3 regions of the Rhodococcus sp. OS5 genome follow, and region 3 is predicted to be linked to each of the others. Evidence: riboswitches for the same ligand, from Rfam matches in the RefSeq annotation. Region 3 holds a riboswitch; each other region holds the start of a gene.
The links. Region 3 has a riboswitch for S-adenosylmethionine ahead of ACVZUB_RS07250 (putative leader peptide). Riboswitches for the same ligand answer to the same signal wherever they lie in the genome.
Positions count from the first base shown of each region.

Region 1: it holds a riboswitch for S-adenosylmethionine, as region 3 does, so the genes downstream of both, ACVZUB_RS03010 (aminotransferase class V-fold PLP-dependent enzyme) here and ACVZUB_RS07250 (putative leader peptide) in region 3, are expected to answer to the same signal.
Region 2: it holds a riboswitch for S-adenosylmethionine, as region 3 does, so the genes downstream of both, ACVZUB_RS09990 (bifunctional o-acetylhomoserine/o-acetylserine sulfhydrylase) here and ACVZUB_RS07250 (putative leader peptide) in region 3, are expected to answer to the same signal.

Region 1 covers NZ_CM166368.1:640,573-646,361, forward strand. The annotation lists gene ACVZUB_RS02990 (hydantoinase/oxoprolinase N-terminal domain-containing protein) at 1-124, shown strand, start outside; gene ACVZUB_RS02995 (DUF917 domain-containing protein) at 121-1,230, shown strand; gene ACVZUB_RS03000 (DUF917 domain-containing protein) at 1,237-2,295, shown strand; gene ACVZUB_RS03005 (PucR family transcriptional regulator) at 2,292-3,827, shown strand; SAM riboswitch class IV at 3,888-4,002, shown strand; gene ACVZUB_RS03010 (aminotransferase class V-fold PLP-dependent enzyme) at 4,056-5,381, shown strand; gene ACVZUB_RS03015 (LLM class oxidoreductase) at 5,592-5,789, shown strand, end outside.
Region 2 covers NZ_CM166368.1:2,157,616-2,163,404, reverse strand. The annotation lists gene ACVZUB_RS10000 (MFS transporter) at 12-1,220, opposite strand; gene ACVZUB_RS09995 (NADP-dependent isocitrate dehydrogenase) at 1,351-2,574, opposite strand; SAM riboswitch class IV at 2,880-3,020, shown strand; gene ACVZUB_RS09990 (bifunctional o-acetylhomoserine/o-acetylserine sulfhydrylase) at 3,164-4,489, shown strand; gene metX (homoserine O-acetyltransferase MetX) at 4,486-5,622, shown strand; gene ACVZUB_RS09980 (DEAD/DEAH box helicase) at 5,741-5,789, shown strand, end outside.
Region 3 covers NZ_CM166368.1:1,547,789-1,553,577, reverse strand. The annotation lists gene ACVZUB_RS07275 (GNAT family N-acetyltransferase) at 16-606, opposite strand; partial or broken gene ACVZUB_RS07270 (FAD-dependent oxidoreductase) at 615-1,725, opposite strand; gene ACVZUB_RS07265 (ABC transporter substrate-binding protein) at 1,736-2,707, opposite strand; gene ACVZUB_RS07260 (amino acid ABC transporter ATP-binding protein) at 2,742-3,527, opposite strand; gene ACVZUB_RS07255 (amino acid ABC transporter permease) at 3,524-4,498, opposite strand; gene ACVZUB_RS07250 (putative leader peptide) at 4,609-4,686, opposite strand; SAM riboswitch class I at 4,694-4,788, opposite strand; gene ACVZUB_RS07245 (sulfite exporter TauE/SafE family protein) at 4,988-5,755, shown strand.

The DNA of each region.
Region 1 (5,789 bases), 910 kb from region 3:
GGAGTTCGACGAGGTCCCGATTCCGTATCTGCCGGGCAACGCAACACGTATTCGAGTGAAGGCAGTCGGTGACTTGGCACTGCACAGTGGTTTGGTCTCCACCGGTCAGGAGGGCTCACGATGAGTTGGACACTACGAACGGCGGATCTCGACGACCTCGCCAGGGGCGCAGCCTTGTTGGGCACCGGCGGCGGGGGAGATCCGTTCGTCGGCAAGATGTTGGTCACGCAGGCGCTCGGTGAGGCCGGTGAAATCACAATTCTCGATCCGGAGGAGCTTGACGACGACGCGTGGGTGATTCCCGTCGCGCAGATGGGTGCCCCGACCGTCGTGGTCGAAAAGATGCCGCGCGGAACCGAACCCGAGCTGGCGCTGATCACGTTGGAGAAGCACACGGGTCGAACTGCAGATGCCACGATGCCGATGGAGTGCGGCGGAATCAATTCGATGATTCCGTTGCTGGTGGCCGCACGGCGCGGCCTGCCGGTTGTCGACGCCGACGGGATGGGACGAGCCTTTCCTCAGCTCGAGATGGAAACCTTCTCGGTGTACGGGATTTCGGCGAGTCCGCTCGCCATGGCGAACGAGCACGACGAGGTGGCGATCTTCGACACCGGAAGTGACAACAGCAGATTGGAGGGCCTCGCCCGCGGGGTGACGTCGAGGTTCGGTGGGATGGCGCACATCGCGCAGTACTCGATGACGGGTGCAGATGTGAAGCGGACGGCGATCCCACGGACTCTGTCGTTGGCCATGACCATCGGCCGGTCCATCAGACTTTCACGTGAGCAGCGGGTGGACCCGGTGCAGGCGCTTGTCGACAGTCTCGCCGACACGCTCTACGGATACGGGCGAGTTCTCTTTCACGGCAAGGTGATCGATGTCGACCGGCGAACCGATGAGGGGTTCGCTCGGGGTTCGGTGCGGATCGCCGGCGTCGGAGACGAAGAGCTGGAAGTTCAGTTCCAGAACGAAAATCTGATCGCCGTCCAATCCGGAGTGATGGTGGCGATCGTGCCAGACCTGATCTGCATCGTCGAGGCCGATACCGCCGAACCCGTCACCACCGAGGGCTTGCGGTACGGGCAGCGCGTTGCGGTCATCGGGATCGCGACCCCACCCATCATGAGAACCCCGGAGGCACTGGCGGTCTTCGGCCCGGCTAGCTTCGGGCTCGATCGCCCGTTCCTGCCGGTGGAGACACTCGAGCAACCTGTACTGGCAGAATAGCGAGCCGTGAGCAGGCTGCACGCGGTCCGGGAGGCCGACCTCGACGCGATCGCAGCGGGGGCGGTGGTCCTGGGCTGCGGCGGGGGCGGCGATCCACGCTTGTTCGTGGAATTGCTGCGTCCACTGATGACGTCTACTTCGGTGGAGGTCATCGCGCCGGACCAGTTGCCGGAGGAGGCATTGGTGATGCCGGTGGGAATCGTCGGATCGGCCCTGGCCTTGGAGGAGCAATTGCCCTCCGGGCGTGAGTTTGCAGATACTGCAGCAGCTTTGACGCGCTGGACCGGGAAGCGTCCGACCGCGGTGATGACTTTCGAAGGCGGTGGACTCAACGCTCTCTCCGGCATTGCTGCGGCGTTGGCGTTGGGAATTCCCGTGGTCGACGCGGACCTGCTGGGTCGAGCGATGCCGCGGCTCGATCACTTCTCTCTCGCCGCAGCCGGGTTGGAATTGTGCCCGGTCACACTCGCCCAGCCCGGCGGCCTCATTACCGTCGTCGACGGAGTGGATGTGCTCGGCGCCGAGGTAGCAGTGCGGTCGTTGATCGGGAGAACCAGCGGTTGGGGTGCTCTGGCGATCGCGTCGATCGATGCGCGGACGGTGCAGGAGGCGTGCATTCCGGGAACTCTGTCTCGGGCGCACGAACTGGGTCAGCACATCGGGGCACTGGGCAGTTGGCGGCAGATCGCGGAAAGCTCCGGGGCTCGAGTACTGGGGGCAGGCCGGGTGCGTGCGGTGCGTCGTAGTCGTCCGGACACCGGAGATCGTCGGGGCAGCGTGATTCTCGAGCACGGTTCTGCGGTGATACGAGTCGAATTCGAGAGTGAGTTCCTGACCGTCGCGTTGGACGGCGAGATGATTGCAACGTGCCCGGACATCGTGACGTTGCTCGACGTGCGGACCGGCGCCTTCGTCTCGTGTGAATCCGTGCACCAGGGGCACGATGTGGCCGTGTTGGTTCTTCCCGGTCCACAGTGGTGGGCGGAAGAAGTGGGCAGATTGAAAGTTGTCGGCCCGCGGGCATTCGGGATCGACCACGACGCAGTGCTGATGGAGGCGCGATGAGCGCGAGTGTTTCGGCGTTGCTGAACAACCCGGCCTTTGTCGGGCTGTATCGACTGGCCGGGGAGGGTGATCCCGTCGTGACGACAGTGGGAGCACTCACCGGGGAATCGGCACAGTCGGCCGAGGCCGTGTCGGATGCGGCGAGTTCAGGATCAGTTCTGGTGATTCTCGATCGAATCGACATCGGGGAGTGGAGATTCGACGCTCTCCTTCGGCGCACAGCGGCGACCGGCTGCCAGGTGGTCGCTGTGCACAGCACTGCGGCGGAGGATGCGAATCTCTCGTTGCTTGCCGATCGGCTCGGACTGGTGGTGCTCGGAGTATCCGACCCGTGGCAGTTCAGCGTGGATCTTCGTGATCTTCTCTCGAATTCGCGGGCGGTGATGGCCGACGCAGTACTGCGGGCGACACACGCGGGCCAACGAGCCGGAGGAAGCGTCGAGAATCTTCTGTCGGTGCTACTGAACACCTTTCAGCGTTCATTCTTTCTCCTGGACACGTCCGGACGTCCGATGACCGGCGCCGACCTGTTGTCAGACGCTGATCGAGCAGCTGCCGGTATGTTGTCGGGTCGCGGGGCGCCCACCACGGTCGAATTGGGCTCCGGCGGGGTCCTGATTGCGTGCCCGGTGATGTCCGGCGCAGCCCGAGAGCCCTGGCTGGCGGTGCTGCTCCCGGTGCGTCAAAGCGTCGAAGAGGCTTCTCTCTCAGTGGTTCTCGACGTGGCCTCGTTGGCTGCCGGGCACCGACTGGCCGTTGCGCGCATGGTCGACGAGCGTGAAGCGCGCCGGCGTAGCGCGTTGCTCGGTGAACTGATCGACACGTCAGCAGACGCCACACCCGGACTGCTCCGGCGCGCACTCGACGCGGGTTGGATGCTGGACGGATGGCACATCGGCATCAAAGTCCTGGCGGTCGGTGAGGTCGACCTGGTGGCAAGACGCAGCGAGGTTGCAGATGCTCTCGCTGCCGAGGGAATCGACGCCAATGTCGTGGAACAGGCTGACGGCTGGGCGGCGTGGACGACTCTGCCAGGTGAGCCGCGACCGGAGGCGATCACCAGGATCGCCGAGTGCATCCGTGCAGCTCAGGCCAGGTTGGAACCCACGATGGAGACCTGGGTAGGTGTGGGACGCGCACACGACGGTCCGGCCGGAATCGGTTCGTCCCTGTCGGAGGCCGGGGATGCCGCTCGGCTCGCCGGTGCCCGATCTCAAACAGGTCGATTCCTGCACGTGGACCGCCTCGGGCTGGCGCAGTTGCTGCTGGCGTGGACGCGAACCGACACCTTCCAGCCTGCGGCCGCAGCATTGCTCGCACCGCTACGCGATTCCAATGGAGAGTTGCTCGAGACTCTGTCGACGTACCTCGACGAAGAATCGTCTCTGGCTCACACCGCAACCCGAATGGGGTTGCACCGCAACACCGTATCGAGTCGGATCGATAGAATTCAGCGCCTTCTCTCGGTGGATCTCGCAGATCCGGAAACGAGACTCGCGCTCCACCTTGCTTGCCGGACCATCGCGCCCTGACGGAGATCTTCGCGGCTTCGTCTTGACAAGCACGGGAGGTTCCTGCCATCCTCGTTGCCAGGTCACGAGTACCAGTGTTCAGCCCCGGCTTGCTGGTCGGCAACCCTCCTCCGCGGTGGGGTGCTCCGGGTGACGACCCGGCTGCGTTCGAAAACGAATGCGGCAAGCGCGGACTCTTCCGGGGCCATCTCCCGACGAACGAGTCCTTGAACGTGAGGATTGTCTTCGATGACTGCTGTATTGAGTGCCGACACCTGCTGCACCACCGCGATTGCCAAGGTTTCGGGTGCCGACCTGCAGGTTCCATTGGTTCAGGGTGGCGAATGCTCCTACGCCAACTTCGACTACGCCGCGAGTGCGCCGGCATTGGCCCAGGTCACCGACCGTATCGCCGAGTTGCTGCCGACATACGCCAGCGTCCACCGCGGTGCCGGCTACGCGTCCCGGATCTCCACGCTCACCTACGAGAACGCTCGTGAATCCGTTGCTCGTTTCGTGAACTGTGCCGACGATCAGGTTGTCGTCTTCACCCGGAACACCACCGATTCGCTGAACCTGCTTGCGCAGTGCGTCCCCGGCAGCACCGTCGTCCTCGACGTCGAGCATCACGCAAACCTGTTGCCGTGGAACGACGCTCGTATCGTCACCGCCGCAGACACCATCGAAGAAACGATCGAGCGTCTGATCGGTGAACTGTGCACCAAGCCTGCCGCGCTGCTCGCAATCACCGGGGCCTCCAACGTGACCGGTGAGATCCTGCCGATTGCACGTTTGGCTGACATCGCTCACCGTTGCGGCGCACGTATCCTCGTCGACGCTGCTCAGTTGGCTCCCCACCGTCGCATCGACCTGCAGGAATGCGGCGTCGACTACGTAGCGTTCTCGGGCCACAAGCTGTACGCGCCCTTCGGCGCCGGCGTTCTCGTCGGCCGCCGTGACTGGCTCGACGAAGCTCAGCCGTACCTCGCCGGCGGCGGCGCCGTGCGTGAGGTGACCATCGAATCCACCGAGTGGGCTTGCGCGCCCGCACGCCACGAGGCGGGTTCCCCCAACGTGCTCGGTGCGGCTGCCATCGCGACCGCCTGCGAAACCCTGCACGCCCTGGACTTCGACGTGATCGCCGAGCATGAGAAGGCGCTCACCGCCCAGCTCACTGACGGCTTGTCCGCCATCGAGGGCGTCTCACTCGTGCGACTGTGGAACGACGCTCCTGACGCCGTCGGAATCGTCACCTTCACCGTTGACGGATTCGAAGCGGGCGAGATCGCCGCATTCCTCTCCGCCGAGCACGGCATCGGAGTTCGCGACGGTCGCTTCTGCGCACATCCGGTTCTCGCGCGCCTCGGCCTCTCCGGCGGTGCAGTTCGCGCCAGCCTCGGCCTCGGTAGCAGCTCGGACGACGTGACGCGGTTGGTCGACGCCGTGAACATCCTGGTTTCGAATCAGCGTGATTGGAAGTACGCGAAGACGGCAGGTGCGTGGAACCCTGTGCCCGAGACCCGCCCCTTCCTCGGAGCCGCAGACGACAATGCCGGCGCAGCCGAGTGCGTCTGAGCTGAGCTCGGTCCCCGAAAACTCGAACGGACAACTAGCATGGCAGCCATGGCACCAGCGGATTTTCCCGCCACCCCTTCGAGAGTGAGCATCACTCTCGGTCAGTGGTGCCGTCGCCATGTCGATCTGTGCCGCACCTCTTCAGGAATGTGTTCGAGCTGACGATTCGTCTCGCTCATCCCATACTTTTCTGATTTTCGGAGGTCTCACATGTCTTCACTCGCTTCGCATTCTCTGCACGTAGCGGTCGAGTTGACCGGATTCGGTCACCATCCGGCCGCTGAGGGCGCACCCGGCAACCTGCCCATCATCGGCGGCGACTACTGGGTGGACCTCACCGAGGGTGAAAAGGCTCTCGATTTGGCTTCATTCCCTACCAATGTGGTTCGGATTCGCGCTGCGGATCTG
Region 2 (5,789 bases), 610 kb from region 3:
GGGCGCCCAGGTCAGCGCGCGGCCCTACGCTGCAGAATCACCGCTACCGACAGCACGACGAGACCCGCGACGGCCAGCAACGACCCCACCGCTGCCGGCGCGGTGTACCCGTAACCGGCTGCGATGACGCCGCCGCCGATCCACGCTCCGAAGGCGTTGGCGATGTTGAGTGCGGCGTGATTGAGAGACGCGGCCAAGGTCTGAGCATCCTCGGCGACATCCATCAACCGTGTCTGGAGGCCAGGCACCATCGACGACCCGGCGAGCCCGATGAGGAAGACGAAGACGAGCGCCGTGTACGGATTGCGCACGGCGATAACGAAGATCGCGAGGATGACCACGAGGGATCCCATCGACAGGAACAAGCCCTTCATCAGTGCGCGATCCGCGAGGTATCCACCGACGAAGTTGCCGGCCACCATGCCCAGTCCGTACAGCATGAGTGCGAGGGGAATGAACGAAGCGCCAAGCCCGGACACGTCGGTGAGAGTCGTACTGATGTAGGTATAGACGGCAAACATCCCGCCGAATCCGACCATGCCCACGATCAGGGTCATCCACACCTGAACGCGGCCCAGTGCCCCGAGTTCGGTGATCGGATTCGTCACCGGCATGCCGTCCAAACGCGGAATCCAGACGAAGAGCGAAGCAACGGTTGCCACTCCGATCACGGCGACCAAGGCGAAGGCGCTGCGCCAGCCGAGTGCCTGGCCGATCCAGGCCGCGACCGGTACCCCGATCACGTTGGCCACGGAAAGACCCATCATCACCATGGCGACGGCCTTCGCGCGTTTTCCCGGTTCGGCCAGGTGAGCTGCGACCAGTGCGGCGACTCCGAAATACGCGCCGTGCGGCAATCCGGCGACGAAGCGGGCCATCATCAGCGTCGTGTACGAGGGCGCGAAAACCGTGGCGGCATTGCCGACGGTGAACGCGACCATGAGTGCGATCAACAGGGTGCGGCGCGGTACTCGTGCGGTGAGTGCAGCGATCAGCGGAGCGCCGACGACAACCCCGAGCGCGTACGCCGAGATCACGTGACCCGCGACGGGTTCCGAGACACCGAGTCCGGATGCCATTTCCGGGAGCAACCCCATGGCGACGAACTCGGTTGTGCCGATACCGAAACCGCCGAGAGCGAGAGCGAGCATCGCCGGACCTCTGGCGGAACGAACCCCGGGTGTCGAGGTGTCAGAACGGGAGAGGGTAGACGAAGTCACTGATCAATTGTGGTCTCACACCTGGTTGAACTTCCAAGTGAGAGCGGGTGAGTTCACTCACGTGAGACCGCGAACACAAATGGGACGCCTGGTTTCCCAGACGTCCCATTTGACAGGTGAAGCGGTGAATCTACTTCGCGGCCATGGCCTTCTGCAGGTTCACGTCGAGTGCGCCGAGGAACTCCTCGGTGGTCAGGTAGCCCTGATCGCCGCCGACCAGCATCGAGAGGTCCTTGGTCATCTGGCCGCTTTCGACGGTCTTGATGACAACGTCTTCGAGCGCCTGCGCGAAGCCGATGACCTCAGGGGTGCTGTCGAGTTTGCCACGATGCTCGAGCCCGCGGGTCCACGCGAAGATGGACGCGATCGGGTTGGTCGAGGTGGGCTTGCCCTGCTGGTGCTGACGGTAGTGACGCGTCACGGTGCCGTGAGCAGCCTCTGCCTCACAGGTCTTTCCGTCCGGTGTCAGCAGAACCGACGTCATGAGGCCGAGCGAGCCGAAGCCCTGGGCCACGGTGTCGGACTGGACGTCGCCGTCGTAGTTCTTGCATGCCCAGACGTATCCGCCCTCCCACTTGAGTGCGGAAGCGACCATGTCGTCGATGAGGCGGTGCTCGTAGGTCAGACCTGCAGCATCGAACTCAGCCTTGAACTCGGTCTCGTAGACGTGCTGGAAGATGTCCTTGAAGGCACCGTCGTACGCCTTGAGAATGGTGTTCTTGGTGGACAGGTACACCGGGTAGTTCTGCTGCAGTCCGTAGGTGAGCGACGCGCGAGCGAAGTCACGGATGGACGTGGTGAAGTTGTACTGCCCCTGGACGACGCCGCCCTCTTCGGGGAAGTTGACCAGTTCGTGCTCGATCGGTGCGCTGCCGTCCTCAGGCGTGTAGGTGATCATCACCTTGCCGGGGCCGGGGACCTTGAAGTCTGTGGCGCGGTACTGGTCGCCGAATGCGTGACGGCCGATGATGATCGGCTTGGTCCAGCCCGGAACGAGTCGCGGAACGTTGGAGATGATGATCGGTGCGCGGAAGATCGTGCCGCCGAGAATGTTGCGGATCGTTCCGTTCGGGGAACGCCACATCTTCTTGAGACCGAATTCCTCGACACGTGCCTCGTCCGGCGTGATCGTGGCGCATTTGACGCCGACGCCGTGCTTCTGGATCGCGTGCGCTGCGTCGATGGTGACCTGGTCGTCGGTCTCGTCGCGGTACTCGATACCGAGGTCGTAGTACTCGAGGTTCACATCGAGATACGGATGGATCAACTTGTCTTTGATGAACTGCCAGATAATGCGCGTCATCTCATCGCCGTCGAGTTCGACGACGGTGCCCTCAACCTTGATTTTGGACATGGGTGCTTCGCGTCCTCCTAGGAAGTTTCCCTGGTTACACGGTTGCGGTCACACTTTGTGAGTGGGTCCGCGAACGGTTCGATTATCAAACCTAGACGGTGTGGACTGATCTCGGGAGATGAGTCCCAAACAAGACAAGCGTACTGCTAACCCGTGAGGCCGCAACCGGCAGGTCCACTCATCGGTCTCTACTCGCGAGTAACTTTTGCCTGCTAGTGGGCTGCGTCGCTCTGCCTCGCGTGCGGTTGCGGCTCACATTTCGCCCCGTGTCAGGACTGCGCTCACTTCCCGGTAGAATCCGACTTGGTCATGAGTGCCAGCGTCAAGCCCCGGCTCGCTGGACGGCAACCCTCCAACCGCGGTGGGGTGCCCCGGGTGATGACCAGGTTTCCCGACGTGGATCTGCTCGCGCAGTTCCACCGCAATTCGGGTGACAAGCGCGGGTCCGACAGGGACGGACCCCAGACCGGGCCGAGCCCCACGGAGGTATTTCAGTATGTGTCGCACTTGTAGATAGACCCCAGCACGGGGCGGCGATCATTCGCCCCCGTCCGACATCTATCCGTCAGACCACTGGAGTGAACAAATCATGACCGACAACACAGCCGACGCCGCAGCAACTTCGGATCCGACCGCGAACTGGTCGTTCGAGACCAAGCAGGTGCACGCCGGACAAACAGCGGACACCGCCACCAATGCGCGCGCTCTGCCGATCTACCAGACCACCAGCTACGTCTTCGACAGCACCGATCACGCTGCTGCACTGTTCGGCCTCGCCGAGCCGGGCAACATCTACACGCGGATCATGAATCCCACACAGGACGCCGTCGAGCAGCGCATCGCTGCCCTCGAAGGCGGAGTCGCCGCACTCCTCCTCTCCTCGGGTCAGGCCGCCGAGACCATCGCGATCCTCAACATCGCCGAGGCCGGCGACCACATCGTCTCCAGCCCGTACCTGTACGGCGGCACGTACAACCTCCTGCACTACACCCTTCGCAAGCTGGGTATCGAAGTCACGTTCGTCGAGGATCCCGACAATCTCGAGCAGTGGCGCGAAGCCATTCGCCCGAATACGAAGGCGTTCTACGGCGAAACGATCGCCAATCCGAAGAACCACATCCTCGACCTACCCGGTATCTCGTCACTGGCCCACGAGAACGGTCTTCCGTTGATCGTGGACAACACAGTCGCGACGCCGTACCTGCTTCGCCCACTCGAACACGGCGCCGACATCGTCGTTCACTCCGCCACCAAATACCTTGGTGGACACGGCACCGCGATCGCCGGCGTCATCGTCGACGGTGGCACTTTCGACTGGACGCAGGGTCGCCACACGAACTTCACGACGCCTGATCCCAGCTACCACGGCGTCACCTTCGCGGACCTCGGCGCGCCGGCGTTCGCACTCAAGGCCCGCGTCCAACTGCTGCGCGATCTCGGTTCCGCCGTGGCGCCGTTCAACGCGTTCCTCATCGCGCAGGGTATCGAAACCTTGAGCCTGCGCATCGAGCGCCACGTATCCAATGCACAGAAGGTCGCCGAATTCCTCGACGGTCACGTCGAGGTCGCCTCCGTTTCCTACGCGGGACTTCCCTCCTCGCCATGGTTCGAACGTGGAAAGCAGCTGACGCCCAATGGAACCGGCGCAATCGTCACCTTCGAGCTGCCCGGCGGTATCGATGCGGGCAAGACGTTCGTCAACGCCCTGACGCTGCACAGCCACGTCGCCAACATCGGTGACGTTCGCTCACTCGTCATCCACCCCGCCTCGACGACACACTCGCAGCTCACCCCCGAAGAGCAGCTCGCCTCCGGTGTCACCCCCGGGCTCGTCCGCCTCGCGGTCGGCATCGAAGGAATCGACGACATCCTCGCCGATCTCACCGTCGGCCTGGCAGCGGTGGCAAACTCGTGACCGTGAACGAATTGGAGCCCAGGATCGACCTCCTGCCCCCACCCGACGGCCAGGTGGGGTTCGTCGACATCGGTGCCTTGGAACTCGAGAGCGGCGCGGCAATCCCATCGGTTTCGCTCGCCGTTCAGCGGTGGGGTGAGCTTTCCCCGAACCGCGACAACGTCGTACTCGTCGAGCACGCACTGACCGGAGACTCACACGTCACCGGACCGATCTCCGCGAATCAGCCCTCCCCCGGCTGGTGGAACGGGATGGTCGGCCCCGGCGAACCGATCGACACCGGCGAATGGTGCGTCATCGCAACCAATGTCCTCGGTGGTTGTCGCGGCACGACCGGTCCCAGTTCGCCGGCCGACGACGGCAAGCCGTGGGGCAGCAGGTTCCCGGAGATCTCCATCCGGGATCAGATCGCGGCGGAGAAGAAGCTCGTCGATCTCCTCGGGATCGACCAGTTGGCCTCGGTAGTCGGCGGATCCATGGGGGGCATGCGCACCCTCGAATGGGCAGTTACCTACCCGGACGGCATTCGCTCCGCGTTGGTTCTCGCAACCGGTTCACGGGCCACTGCAGATCAGATCGGCACCCAGACGACGCAGATCGCTGCCATCGTCTCCGATCCGGATTGGCAGGGCGGTGACTACCACGGAACGGGGCGGGCACCTCGCGCCGGACTCGGCATCGCCCGTCGCATCGCGCACCTCACGTACCGCACCGAGGCCGAACTTGACGCACGCTTCGAGAACTCCGCTCAGAACGACGAAAATCCTTGGAACGGTGGACGATACGCCGTACAGAGTTACCTGGAACATCAGGCAGACAAGCTGGTCGACCGCTTCGACCCGAGCACGTACGTCCTCCTGACCGAGGCCATGAACCGGCACGACATCGGTCGTGGACGCGGCGGTGTTGCGGCGGCGTTGGCATCGATCACGGCACCGGTCGTGGTGGGCGGCGTCGACTCGGATCGGCTGTATCCCCTTCGCTTGCAGGAGGAGATCGCCGACGGAATTTCCACGTGCAGCGGCCTCGAGATTCTCAAGTCCAAGGACGGCCACGACGGCTTCCTGACGGAGGCGGACGCCGTCGCCGGACTGCTTCGCCGGACGATGGAGTTCGCGCGTACGGCTCGCTGATTCGGCACAGAGCCACGTTTTCAGGATTCGTCAATGTCGGGAAAACCACAGCTGATCTGCGGGTTTTCCCGACATTCTCATTGGCGAACGTGAGCCGGCGCGGCTAGCATCGGCGAACGTGAATCAGCCATGCTCGACGCGCCTGCAGGCTACGTACATTCCCGAGC
Region 3 (5,789 bases):
CGCAAGTGTACGAGGTCAAACCCGGGTGTTGTCAACCCGGTCGGTAGGAATTGCTGCTCGAGTCACATTTTCGAGGACCCGAAGTTGTTTCTCGAACGGGTGGATGCCCACCTCTTCGGGCGAGAGTGAAGCGTCGTAAAGCGGTGTGTATCCACTGGACAGATACAGCGCGACGGCCTCCGGCTGCCGAGGACCCGTCGTGAGAAACACACGGTTGTATCCACGAAGTTCGATCTCTCGTTCCAACTCGCGAACGACGGCCTTGCCGAGGCCGCGCTTCCGATAGTCGACCGATGTCCAGATTCTCTTCAGTTCGGCAGTGGTGGAATCGAATTGACGAAACGCACCGCCGGCGATCGGCAGACCGTCGTGGGTGAGCACCAGAAGCGCACCCTGCGGATAGGCAAATTCTTCTGCCGGATACGTCGTGAGATCCTCGAGCATCGCTTCGCGAGTCCCGCCGTAACGCGAACTGTATTCGAGTGCCAACTCTGCGATCAGTGGAGCTGCCAGGGGATCGTCCTGCGATACCGAATAGACCTCTACCGCTCCGATACCCTCGAGCTGCCGAGTTCCGAGCTCCAGTGCCACAACACTTTCCTCCATGAATCTGGTCAACGCTCCCCCAGCCTGAAAACTTCCGGAGCGAGGGTGGTTCCGTCGACGAGGTCCGCCACAAGTTCACCCAAGGCCGGACCGAACTTGAACCCATGCCCCGAGAACCCCGCCGCCACTGTGACGGCGCCGACTCGGTCGATGACGAAGTTACTGTCCGGCGTGCTCGTGTACTTGGCAGGTGAGCGACTCGACACGGGTGGAATCGACACCGGGCAACCACGACTCGGCGTACTGGGCCAATCGCCGCTCTCCGTCGACGTCAGGGGTGTAGTCACGGGTCTGCGGAGTCACCACCGGCCCGGTCGCGTGTTCGCCGATCTTGATCCCGTCCTCGGAACCAAGCCCGTAGATCCCCGCGGTCTCCAATTCTGCGCCGGTGTGGTGAACGAAACTCGGCCACTCGACTCCGGGATCGAGCGGTGCGAAGTGTGCTGGTTGTTCCTGTGTCGTGCGCAGTGTCGGCAATACGATCTCGGAGCCGAGACCGCTGTCTGCGATCAGGTCCGCAGTCCACGCACCGGCCGCGATCACGACCTGACGAGCTGCGAGCGTTCCACTGTCCGTCACCACGTCCACGCCGTAGGACGCTCGCGCGAGTGCCAACACCCGAACATCGTGACGGACCTCGGCACCGGCAAACACCGCTCCCGCCTTCAGAGCGGTCACGGCGCGGTCCGCGTGCAACCGGCCTGCGTCGGGATGATGGAGCACCGTGGTGTCGAATCGCAGCCCCGGCCAACGGGCGGACGCCTCGGCAGGGGTGAGGATCTCACCCTTGATGCCCGCCTCGAGAAGTATCTTCGCCTTGGACTGCACGGCCTGCGGCAGGCCGTGATCAACGGCACCGGTGAGTTCCAGGAACCCGATGTCCGTCGTGGTCTCCAACTCCCGCCACAGCGGCAGCGCGTCGGCCGCCAAACCTGTGTACAGGTGATTGTCGTACGCCTGCCGGTAGATGCGCGAAGTACCGTGCGACGCACCGTGCTTGTGCCCCGGCCCGAACTGTTCCAGCTGAACGACGCTACGTCCGCGTGCCGCGAGCCGCCAGGCGGCGGAGGACCCGACGAGTCCTCCGCCGATGACGATCACATCGAAAATCTCACTCATGGACGAGAGCTCACTTGGTCTTCGGAAGGCCGGGCGGGTTGATCAGGGACGTGTCGACGGCTTCGCTGGTGATGTTCCAGCGCTCGAGGATCTGCTGGTACGTGCCGTTCTCGATCGTGTGGTTGATCGCGTCGTTGATCGCCTTGATCAGGCCGTTGTCCTTCTTCACCAGCACCGCGATCTGCCCCTGCAGGGTGTCGCCGGCCCCGGAGAACTCACCGACAACCTCGGTCTCCCCCGACTGCTTGGCGTGGAACTGCGACGACGGGTTCGGGCCGAAGTAGGCGTCGATCCGGCCGGACTGCAGCGGGAGGTAGTAGTCGGTGGTGTTCTGGTAGTAGGAGATGTCGGTAGGCGCCAGGCCGGCCGCGACGTTATGCTCACTCCACTTGACCAGCAGCGCTTCCTGATTGGTGCCCGAGGAGACGGCGATCTTCTTGCCCGCGACGTCCTTGGGTTCCTTGATGGAGATTCCGGCACCCTTCTTGGCTTCGAAGGCGAGGGTGTCGAGACGGTAGGTCGCGAAGTCGTACTTCTCCTTACGCTCCTCTGTGACAGTCACATTGGAGAGGAAGGCGTCGGCCTCACCGGAGTCGATCCGGACGAAGTTCTGTGCCCAATCTGCTGTCTGCAGGTCGACCTTCAAGCCGAGAACGTCACCGATCAGATAGGCGAAGTCGGTCTCGGAACCGATGAGGGTGGTGTCGTCGTCGGCGTAGAAACGGAGCGGCGGAGCGGAACCGGCACTACCGGTGACGCGCAGCGTGCCACGATCGCGGATGTCCTGAGGTAGCTCGGCGGCGATGGAATCCACCTTGTCGGTGCTGATGCGGTTCTGATCGGCCGTGAGGTTGTAACCCGCAGCAGCGGTGACCTGGGCGCCGTCGGACTCGGCGTCCGCGCTGCTGCATGCAGCGCTGAGCAATCCGACGGTGGCAAGCGCCGAGATCAGAAAAGTCGCGCGACGGGATGTGGAGAACATCAATTTTTCCTTCCGGGAATGAGTCTGGGTCGCGTCAGAGGACGCGGGAGAGAAAGGCTTTGGTCCGTTCGTGGACCGGATTGTCGATCACCTGCGAAGGCGGGCCCTGTTCGACGATGACGCCGCCGTCCATGAAGACCGCAGTGTCCGCCACTTCCCGAGCAAATCCGACCTCGTGTGTGACGATCACCAAGGTGGCGCCGTCACGGGCCAGCTGAGCCAGGACTTCGAGAACCTCGCCCACCAGTTCCGGGTCGAGCGCCGACGTCGGCTCGTCGAAGAGAATGACCGCCGGCCGCAGTGCCAGCGCTCGCGCTATCGCGACGCGCTGTTGCTGGCCACCGGAGAGTTGGCGGGGATACTCGTCCGCCTTGTCCCCCACTCCCACTCGCTCGAGCAGTGCGCGGGCCTCGCGGTACACCTCGTCACGATCACGCTTCTGGGCCGAGAGCGGCGCTTCCACCACGTTTTCCAACGCGGTCAGGTGCGGAAACAGGTTGAAGTTCTGGAACACGAATCCGATGTGCGAACGCTGTTTCAGGATCTCGCGGTCACGCAGTTCGTGGAGTCGATTTCCCTTGCGCCGGTATCCGATCAGCTCTCCGTCGATCCGTACGGTTCCGCGGTCGACTTTTTCGAGGTGATTGAGGGTTCGCAGCAAGGTGGACTTACCGGAACCCGACGGACCGAGAATGACGGTCACTTCGCCCTTGCGGACCAGGAGATCAACGCCGGCAAGTACTTCCAGCGTGCCGAAGGACTTGTGAATTCCGCGCGCTTCGACGGCATACACCGTCTCTTCGGCCAGTTCTGCGGTCATCGGGTCGCACCTCTCGGAATATCGAGACGCGCATCGCGAATCTCTTCGAACTTCTTGCGCGCCTTCTGTACCGGAGTCAACGGAAGAGCACGGGCGGATCCTCGTGCATAGTGGCGCTCCACGTAGTACTGACCGATCGAGAGCAACGTCGTGAGGATGATGTACCAGATCGTGGCGACCATCAGCAGGGGCACGACTCGTCCGTTGCGTCCGAAGATGACCTGCACCTGGTAGAACAGTTCGGCGATTGCCATGGTGGAGACGATCGACGTTCCCTTGAAGAGTCCGATGACCTCGTTGGCGGCGTTGGGGAGGATCGCCCGCATTGCCTGCGGGAGAACGATCTTGAAGAACTGGCGACTGCGCGGAATGCCGAGCGAGTGAGCAGCTTCGATCTGACCGTGATCCACCGAGATGATTCCGGAGCGAATGATCTCGGCCGAGTATGCAGCCTGGTGCAGCGCCAAACCGATGACTGCCGCGGTGAATCCGCCGATCACACCGCTGACCTGGAAGGTGAAGAACTCGGGACCGAAAGGTATTCCGAGAGAAAGTGTCTGGTACAGGTAAGTGATGTTGAACCAGAAGAGCAACTGCACGATGAGTGGAATCGAGCGGAAGGCCCAGATGTAGGTCCAGGCGATCACCTGCAGGACCGGATTCTTCGACAACCGACCGAGTGCCAGGAAAACACCGAGACCGAACCCGAGGATCGTCCCCCACAGGGTCAGTTTGATCGTCATCCACAACGCGGCGAGCACTGATTTCGCGGTGAAGTACTGCGCGAACGTCGGCCAGTCCCAGCCGGGGTTGACGACGAGCCCGTGGATGAACTGAGCAAGCAGGACCAGCACGACCGCACTGATCACCCAGCGCAGCGGGTGCCAGGTGCGAGCGACGACAAGCTCCGAGTCGGGAAGTTGCGACTCGGACACCGACTTTTCGGGGCGGACATCGGTGGGCGCGCTCACGGCGCGCTACCTGACGGAGTGGACATCACGAATAGACCTTTCGGGGAAATGGGAACGCAGCTGTGTCCTCGAGTTGGTGCGCTCGAGTTGCGAAGACGACGAGAGTTCGGTCAGCGACAGTGACACGAAGCGGTGCGGCACAGATCGATGTGACGTCGCTTGTGCGCAGCGTGCGAAGTGGTACCCATGTGATGCCTTCCATCGGTCCTGGCGGTAGCACCCGCTCCCGATCACTCGGGGGGTTGCTGCGACGTCGACGAGCCAGGTCTCTCGGTCGCTCTGGATGGTGAGCAAAGACTAGACGCGAAATGTCGAGTCGTCAAATGTTGTATTTCCCTGCACTGCAAGGGAAATGAAGTGTCTACGATGTTGAAATCGCATTGATTTCAACGGTGTCCGAAGCCGCGTTCGGCGTGTTGAATGGAGCGTTCGAATGAAGACCGGGACCGCCGTCCGGACTGACTTTTCCTCTGCCGTACCGTCTGCGGAGTGAGTGGACTCGACGCTTTCTTCATCTTGTTGGCCGGTATCGGCGCGGGCGCGATCAACGCCGTGGTCGGCAGTGGAACGCTGATCACGTTTCCCACCCTGGTCGCCTTCGGCATGCCGCCCGTGACCGCAACCATGTCCAACGCGGTCGGGCTCGTCGCCGGCGGAGTTTCGGGTACCTGGGGCTACCGACGTGAGCTGTCCGGACAGTGGGACCGACTGAAGTGGCAGATTCCGGCGTCCCTCGCCGGAGCACTACTCGGTTCGTGGTTGCTCATGCACCTACCCGAGAAACTGTTCGAGACCATCGTTCCGGTGCTCTTGGTCCTCGCTCTCGCGCTCGTCCTCCTCCAACCACGCATCCAGGCGTGGGCCAAGAAGCGTTCCACCGAAGAAACGACGCTGTCCACCAAGAGGCTGATGCTCCTGACCGCCGGCACTTTTGCAGTCGGCATTTACGGCGGATACTTCACTGCCGCGCAGGGCATCCTTCTCATCGGTGTGATGGGTGCCATCCTCCCGGAAACCCTCCAGCGCATGAACGGCGCGAAGAACCTGCTGTCGCTGCTCGTCAACATCGTTGCAGCAGGGATGTACATCACTCTGGCATTCGATCAGATCAATTGGGCAGCAGCCGGTTTGATCGCCGTCGGCTCACTCGGTGGTGGCGTTCTCGGTGCCCGCTACGGACGGCGCCTGTCCCCCACTGCATTGCGCTACACGATTGTCGTCGTCGGCCTGATCGGACTGTGGCGCCTTCTCGCTTGACCGCCCACATCGGGCGCCACCCGCACATACTGGA